DNA from 2 places in the Streptomyces sp. CNT360 genome. Region 1 is predicted to be linked to the other one. Evidence: riboswitches for the same ligand, from Rfam matches in the RefSeq annotation. Region 1 holds a riboswitch; the other holds the start of a gene.
The links. Region 1 has a riboswitch for cyclic di-AMP ahead of H297_RS0132490 (M23 family metallopeptidase). Riboswitches for the same ligand answer to the same signal wherever they lie in the genome.

Region 1 (4,025 bases):
ACGTTCGGTGGCCGGCAGTTGGGCGGCCCTGCCGGACCGGGCGCTTGCGGGGGCCCCGGCTGGTATTTGCTGGTTAGGAACCCGGAGGTCAGCGCGTAGTAGGGCACTACGGCAAGGGATGCACGCCGTGCCAGGTCCTCCAGCTCTCCCTCGCAGGTGTCGCGGAAGACCAGGTTGTAGTGGGACTGGGGCGACATAGCGGGCGCCTCCCTCGCGGTCGCTGAACGCGAGGGAGGCGGACAGCCGCTCGGAGGGGGATGTTCGAGGCGGCGACCTCACGGACCCTGCCGGCCTTCATCAGGTCGTCCAGCGCCCCGATGATCTTGGAGACCTCGACCGACTCGTCGACGAAGTGGGTGTAATAGAGGTCGATGTGGTCGGTCTACAGACGGGGCAGCGAATCCTTGCATGCCGCTTCGATGTTCTCTGCGGCCAGCCCCATGCGTTCCGGGTGGCGGGCGACCTTCGTGGCGACGACGACCTTGTCCCGGACGGCGGGGCCCCGCGCGGACAGCCACTGGCCGATCACCCTCTCGGACTCGCCGCCCGAGTTGCCCTCCACCCAGGCCGAGCACGCGTCCGCCGTGTCGATGTGGTGCCACCGCCGTCGGTGCAGGCGTCCAGCACGCGAACGACGTGTCCTTCTCGGCGGTCCAGCCGACTACATTCCCGCCGAGCGCGAGCGGCGAGACGGAGAGCTGACCGGTCTTCTTACCGGCGTTCATCTGCGTGCTGCGACGTCGGCGCGTGTCCGACCCGGGAAGAGCTCCGCTTCGACGGCAGGGCAGTGAGCCGTCCCGTCGACGGTGAGTCACTTCGGCGGCAGCAGCCAGCAGCGGCTCCCATCGAGAGCGGCCTGCTTCCAGTGGACCACTCCGCCGACGGTCTGCCGCCCTGCCGGCGGTGTGGTCGGCGGTACGCCGCCCGTCGGAGCGGCCCGTCAGGAGTGCCGACCCGATTCGGGTGCCGAGCCCGTCGGGGGTACCGATCCGGTGGAGGGTGCCGACCCCGGCGGAGGTGCCGAGCTCCCCGGGAGCACCCACCCGGTTGAGGAGTGCCGACCCCGCCGGGGGTACCGGCCTCGTCGGAGGTACCAACCCCGTCGGAGATGCCGAGCCCCTCGGGAGGCACCAGCCCCATCGCAGGTGCCGAACCCCTCGGGGGTGCCGGTCCCGTCGGGGCGGGAGCGCCCCCGTCGGGATACCGGCCTCGTCGGTGGGCGCCTCCGACGAGGGCACGTGGGAAGCCGGTGACGTCGGTTCAGACGTGTACGCCCTTGTCGCGGAGCCACGGCAGCGGGTCGACGGGGGTGCTGCCGTCGGGGCGGACCTCGACGTGCAGGTGCGGGCCCGTGGAGTTGCCGGTGGAGCCGACGCGGCCGATGACGTCGCCGGTGCTCACCTTGTCGCCCGCGGACTTGGTCATGGACGACAGGTGGCAGAACCACAGTTGCGTACCGTCGTCCAGCTTCAGCACGACGCGGTAGCCGTAGGAGCCGGCCCAGCCGGCCTGCTGGACGGTGCCGGTGTGGATCGCCTTGACGGGGGTGCCGTTGGGGGCGGCGAAGTCCTGGCCGGTGTGGTCGCTCTGCCACCGGCCGCCGGACTGGCCGAAGCCCGCGCTGAGCTGGTACGAGGCGAGCGGTGCCGTGTAGCCGCGGGCGCGCTCGGCGCGGCGTTCGGCCGCCTTGCGCTTCTCCGCCTCCGCGGCCTCGGCGGCCTCGCGCTGGCGTTCGGCGTGCGCCTCGGCCCGGGCCCTTTCCTCGGCCGCCGCCCGCTTCGCGGCCTGCGCGGCTGCGCTGCTCGCGGCCTCGCGGGCCGCCTCCTCGCGGGCCTGCGCGTCCGCCGCGGAGCGGTGCCGGTCGGCCTGCGCGAGGATGCGGGCCCGCAACGCCTCCCCCGCGTCGGCCGATCCGTCGGCGGCCGGGGAGGCGTCGGTTGCGGATGTGCCGTCCACCGAGTCGGAGCCGTCGGCGGTGTCGGAGCTGTCGGAGCCGTCGGCGAAGAAGCCGCCGACGCCGGGGAGGTCCTCGGCGTCGAGGTCGGGAAGGTCCGAAAGCTGGTCGGCCAGGCCGCGGGCGGTGTCGGTGGCGGAGTCCAGGTCCGGGACGGAGACGGCGCCGGGATCCTTGTCGTGTGCCGTCGCCATGCCGCCCGCGCCGACGGCGGCGATCATGCCGACGCCCAGTACGGCACCGCCGCGCGCCACGCCGCCGGTCCGCTGCCGGGCGACCCGGTGCTTGCCCCGCAGCGGGCGGGTGGCCTCGTCCTCGGAGGGGTTCCACTCCTCCCAGGGCGCTCCCTCATGGGCCGGCTCGCCCCCGGGGATGCGGGGCGGCACGTCCGTACGGACCGTCGCCGCGTTCACGGGGGCCACCGCACGCGCCGGGGCGGCGGGCGTGTGCGAGGGGGCCGGAGCTGGAGCGGGGGCGCCGGCGCCGGGGTGCGGGGAACCGACACCGGGGTACTGCGGGGAGCCGACGCTGGGGAACTGCGGGTCGTACCCGACGACCTCGGGGGCAGTGCCCTGGGACCTGGACGCCACGGCGGGGCGCTCTCCTTTCCTTCCTTCTCGCCTACCGGGTTAGCTGACGGGTTCGGAGCAGGAAGGTCTCCTACGGGCACCCTCGTGCGGGGGCGCCCGATTCACCCCGTCCTCCCCGTCATGCTGACGAGAAGGGGTGGTTCCCCGGTTCCCACGGTGCTGGGCCAGTGAGTCGGTGGTCTCGGCTGGTGCTCCGTATGCGGGATTCGGCGACGGTGCACGGTGCCGCCTTCCGTGGCGGCAGTGACGACCGTGCCCATCGTGCTGTGTTATCGGACGGTAATAGAACAGCACCCGTGTTTCCAAGCCGTTCCGCACAATTGCCCTGCCCCGGAGTCAAGGACGTCGGGGCAGCGACGGTGGCCGGACGGACTCGTGGGCGACGGCCAGCAGCGCCATGTCGTCGACCTGCTCGCCCCCGGTGTGGTCGGCGACGTCGATGAGGACCGTCTCCAACAGCTCCTCGGGGTGTGCGAAGTAGCTGCGGGACAGGCGTGCGGCCGGGTCGTAGAAGACCCTGTCGGCGTTGCGGGCCTCGGAGAGCCCGTCGGTGTACAGGAGGAGCTGTGCGCCGGGTGGGAAGGGCACCTCGTCGGTCTCGTCGGGCCACACCCCCAGCTCCGTCATGCCGAGCGGGAGCGCCGGTTCGGTCGGCTCCAGGAGGGTCGTGCGGCCCCGGTGGAGCAGGACGGGGCCGGGGTGGCCGCGGTTGACGATCCGCACCACGCAGTGGTCCTGACGCAGGGGGATCTCGGCCAGCACCGCTGTCGTGAAGCCCTCGAAGCGTGCTGTACCGAGTTGGCGGCGGCCCTCGCGCTGGAGGGCCCGGTCGAGGCGCCCGGCGACGCCGGAGAGGCTCTCCTCCTGCTCCGCGGCCTCACGGAAGGCGCCCACCACGATGACGACGGCCTCGACGGCGCCGAGACCTTTGCCGCGTACGTCACCGATGAGCAGCCGTACGCCGTACGGGGTCTCCTCCACGGCGTAGAAGTCCCCGCCGACGCGGGTGCCGGCCTGTGCCGCGCGGTACCGGGTCGCGATGGCGAAGTCGGCCACCCGGGTGGGCGGGGTGGGAAGGACCGCGAGCTGCACCGCCTCGGCGACGACCCGCGCCGAGGCCAGCTGTTCGTCGCTGCGCCGCAGCACGTAGTTGACGCCGACGGCGAGCACGGCGACGGTGCCGATGGTGACGGAGCGGGCCTGCGGTTCGATGTCGGGGCCGGTCGCGTCGTGCAGCCAGGTGATCAGCACGACGGCGCCGAAGGAGGCGATACCGGTGGCGACGGTCCCGCGGAGCGACAGCAGGGCGGCGGCGGCCAGCGGTGCGGCCGCGAACGGGGCGGAGACGGTGACGTTCGGCGGGGTCGCCAGTTCCAGGACCAGGCCGAGGACGAGCAGCGCGCCGGGGAGCGCCCTGGCCAGGCTCCGCAGCCGCCCCACGCTGTCCTCGTACCCGTCGGCCGGCTCCGTCCCGGCCACGT
Region 2 (4,025 bases), on a different contig from region 1:
TGCAGGAGGTCGCACGGCGACTGCGCCCCGACAACCGCGCGGTGCTGGTGTACGAACCAGTGGCGCAGAACGACGAGGAGGAGACCGGGCAGTGAGCGAGACCCCTCAGACGCCGACGGGTGCGGCCCCGGCGGGCACGGCCCGGACGGCGGGCACGAGCATGGACTTCCACCCCCAGCCCTCCGGCGGGACCCCGAAGCCGTGGGCGTTCCCGACCCCGGAGCGGGGGACGCTGCCCAACGGCCTGACGGTGCTGCGCTGCCACCGTCCCGGCCAGGAGGTCGTGGCCGTCGAGGTGAACCTGATGGCTCCGCTGGACGCGGAGCCGGAAGGACTGGACGGCGTGGCGACGATCATGGCTCGCGCGCTGAGCGAGGGCACCGACAAGCACACGGCGGAGGCGTTCGCCGCCGAGCTGGAGCGCTGCGGAGCCACGCTCGATGCGAGCGCCGACCACCCGGGGGTGCGGGTCTCGCTGGAGGTGCCGGTCTCCCGGCTGCGCAAGGCGCTCGGCCTGCTCGCCGACGCACTGCGTGCCCCTGCCTTCCCCGACGGCGAGATCGAACGGCTGGTGGCCAACCGGCTGGACGAGATCCCGCACGAGCTGGCCAACCCGGCCCGCCGTGCGGCCAAGGAGCTGTCGAAGGAGCTCTTTCCGGCCACGTCGCGGATGTCGCGGCCCCGGCAGGGCACCGAGGAGACGGTGAGCGGCATCGACACGGCGGCCGTCCGCGCCTTCTACGAGGCCCACGTGCGGCCCGCGACCTCCACCGTGGTGGTGGTCGGCGATCTGGAGGGCGTGGACCTGGACGCGGTGCTGGCCGAGACGCTGGGCGCCTGGACGGGGTCCGCGGCCGAGGCCCGCGCGATGCCGCCGATCAGTGCGGACGACACCGGCCGCGTCGTCGTCGTGGACCGTCCGGGCGCGGTGCAGACGCAGTTGCTGATCGGCCGTGTCGGCCCGGACCGGCACGACCGGGTATGGCCGGCCCAGCTGCTGGGCGTCTACTGCCTGGGCGGCACCCTCACCTCCCGGCTGGACCGGGTGCTGCGCGAGGAGAAGGGCTACACCTACGGGGTGCGGGCGTTCGGGCAGGTGCTGCGGTCGGCCGAGGACGGCAGCGGGGCGTCGCTGCTGGCCATCAGCGGCTCGGTCGCCACCGATGTCACAGGTCCGGCGCTGGCCGACCTGTGGAAGGTGCTGCGGGTGCTGGCGGCCGACGGGCTGACCGACGACGAGCGCGACATCGCGGTGCGCAACCTGGTGGGCGTCGCACCGCTGCGCTACGAGACGGCGGCAGCGGTGGCCTCGACGCTGGCGGACCAGGTGGAGCAGTACCTGCCGGACGACTACCAGGCCCGTGTCTACGCCCAGCTCGCCGAGACGGGCACGGTGGAGGCCACGGCGGCCGCGGTCAGCGCACTGCCGGCCGACCGGCTGGTGACGGTGCTGGTCGGTGACGCCTCCCAGATCGCCGAGCCGGTGCGGGAGTTGGGCATCGGCGAGGTCAAGGTCGTCAGCGGTTCCTGACCGCCGCCGGCTCGCCGGCACAGGCGGCGTGACGGTGAGGGAGAAGTGGGGCCCGGAAGGAGGAATCGCTCCTTCCGGGCCCTCCTTGATGTCCGTTTCTGTTGCGGTTGTGGCGAGTTGGAGTGTGGCGAAGATGACAAACCCAGGGATTCGTTTGCCGCTCGGAGTTGACGCCGTTTAGCGTCATTGCCGCCGTCCGTCAGAAGTGACCGCACCCGCGGCCGACGGGCGGTGATCGCCGAATCCCCGAGGGCAACCGCCCGAGGGGGACCGGGGACCCACCTTGTCCCATGGGGTGAATCGGACGGCCTCGACGAGAGGCGGCCCGTAGGAGACCTTCCTGCTCCGAACCCGTCAGCTAACCCGGTAGGCGAGAAGGAAGGAAAGGAGTACGCCTCCCTATGGCGTTCACCCGTGCCACCGGGAAGCACAGGCGCCCGAGCAAGACCCGCAGAGCTTCAGCGGGGGCGGCGGGCATCGCCGGCCTCGCCACCGTGGGTGTCGTGGGTTCCATCGCCTCGCCCGCGTTCGCTGCCGTCGGCGGCGGGCAGAATCAGAACAACCTGCGCCAGAGCCCCGAGCTGCGACAGGCCCTCGCGGCCCCGATCTCGGACACCATCGACGAGCAGGCCTACGACCAGGCTCTCCAGGCGGAGCAGGCCAAGGCCGAGGCCGCCGCCAAGGAGGAGGCCGCCAAGGCCAAGGCAGAGGCCAAGCGGAAGGCCGACGAGGCCAAGCGCAAGGCGGCTGCCGAGAAGGCGAAGAAGGAGCACGAGGCGAAGCAGAAGGCGGCTCGGGCGGCCGAGCGCGCCAAGCTCAACGCGTACGTGCTGCCGGTCGAGGGCTCCTACGTCTCCACGGGCTACAAGCAGGGCGGCGGCATGTGGTCGTCCGGCAGCCACACCGGTATCGACTTCCATGCGGGCATGAACACCCCGGTGCACTCCGTGGCCGCCGGTGAGGTCGTGGAGGCCGGCAACGGCGGTGCCTACGGCAACAACATCGTCATCAAGCACAAGGACGGCACGTACACGCAGTACGGCCACCTCAACTCGATCGGTGTCTCGGTCGGGCAGACCGTCAAGGCGGGTCAGCAGATCGCGCTGTCCGGTTCGACGGGCAACTCCTCCGGTCCGCACCTGCACTTCGAGGCCCGTACCGGTCCCGACTACGGCTCGGACATGGATCCGGTCGCCTACCTTCGCCAGCACGGCCTCAAGGTCTGACGCCTGCACGGGTCGCGGGGGAGCGGGCCACAGGCCCGTGACCCGCGGCCACCTGCTCGGCGAAGACGTGCTTCTCGAAGCGCGTCAACGAGTTCCACACACCACGAGCCCCCGGCCGGACAGCCGGGGGCTCGTGGTGTTGCTGCCTTCTGCACGCCGCGGGCCAAAGCTGCACGGGCGCCGCCGGCGGTGTGCCCGCGAGGGCGGGAACTGCGCGGACGGGCCCGGCAGGGGGACCCACTCGTCGGCCCGAGGCGGTTCAGACGGTTTCCGGGAGCTCTTCCAGACCCTCGGAGACGAGCTTGGCCAGACGGTCGAGGGCCGCCTCGGCGTCCTCCGCCTCGGAGGCGAGCACGATCTCCTCGCCGCCCTCGGCACCCAGGCCGAGCACGCCGAGCATGGAAGCCGCGTTGACGGGGGAGCCCTCGCCCTTCCGGACGGTGACCGGAACGCCGGCGGCCGAGGCGGCACGGACGAAGATGGAGGCGGGGCGGGCGTGCAGCCCCTCGGCCCAGCCGACGGTGACGCGGCGCTCAACCATGGTGTTGCCCTTCGAGTCGGTGAGGTTGTCTAGACCAGTCTCGCACGGGTGTCTGCGTGCACCGCGAACCCTACGACGCACCGCCGAGGACCTCCGTGAGCGCGCTCACGGCCGTACGCTGACCCCATGCCGAGCCCCGAGGAGCGCGCCTACCCGACCCACTGGGAAGCGGACATCGTCCTCCGCGACGGCGGTACGGCCCACATCCGGCCGATCGCCCCCCACGACGCGGAACGGCTGGTCAGCTTCTACGAGCAGGTGTCCGACGAGTCGAAGTACTACCGCTTCTTCGCGCCCTACCCCCGGCTGTCCGACCGCGATGTGCGCCGCTTCACACACCACGACTACGTCGACCGCGTCGGCCTCGCGGCGACCATCCGCGGAGAGTTCATCGCCACCGTCCGCTACGACCGCATCGACGCGCACGGCCGGCCCGCGAGTGAACCCGCGGACGAGGCCGAGGTCGCCTTCCTGGTCCGCGACGACCAGCAGGGCAGGGGTGTGGCCTCGGCTCTCCTGGAGCACATCGGCGCCGTCGCCCGGGAGCGGGGCATCCGCCGCTTCGCCGCCGAGGTGCTGCCCGCCAACACCAAGATGATCAAGGTGTTCACGGACGCCGGGTACTCCCAGCGGCGCAGCTTCGAAGACGGTTCCGTCCACCTCACCTTCGACCTGGAACCCACCGAGCGGTCGCTGGCGGTGATGCGGGCCCGTGAACAGCGGGCCG

Region 2: linked by a shared signal. The riboswitch ahead of H297_RS0120730 (M23 family metallopeptidase) and the one ahead of H297_RS0132490 (M23 family metallopeptidase) in region 1 are both predicted to bind cyclic di-AMP.

The regions. Positions count from the first base shown of each region.
Region 1 is NZ_KE384247.1:138,225-142,249, reverse strand. It holds partial or broken gene H297_RS39795 (aldo/keto reductase) at 1-725, opposite strand, end outside; gene H297_RS0132490 (M23 family metallopeptidase) at 1,261-2,544, opposite strand; cyclic di-AMP (ydaO/yuaA leader) riboswitch at 2,559-2,720, opposite strand; gene H297_RS39790 (PP2C family protein-serine/threonine phosphatase) at 2,881-4,025, opposite strand, start outside.
Region 2 is NZ_AUKO01000027.1:104,825-108,849, forward strand. It holds gene H297_RS0120720 (M16 family metallopeptidase) at 1-95, shown strand, start outside; gene H297_RS0120725 (M16 family metallopeptidase) at 161-1,531, shown strand; cyclic di-AMP (ydaO/yuaA leader) riboswitch at 1,758-1,918, shown strand; gene H297_RS0120730 (M23 family metallopeptidase) at 1,933-2,757, shown strand; gene H297_RS0120735 (HPr family phosphocarrier protein) at 3,017-3,298, opposite strand; gene H297_RS0120740 (GNAT family N-acetyltransferase) at 3,425-4,025, shown strand, end outside.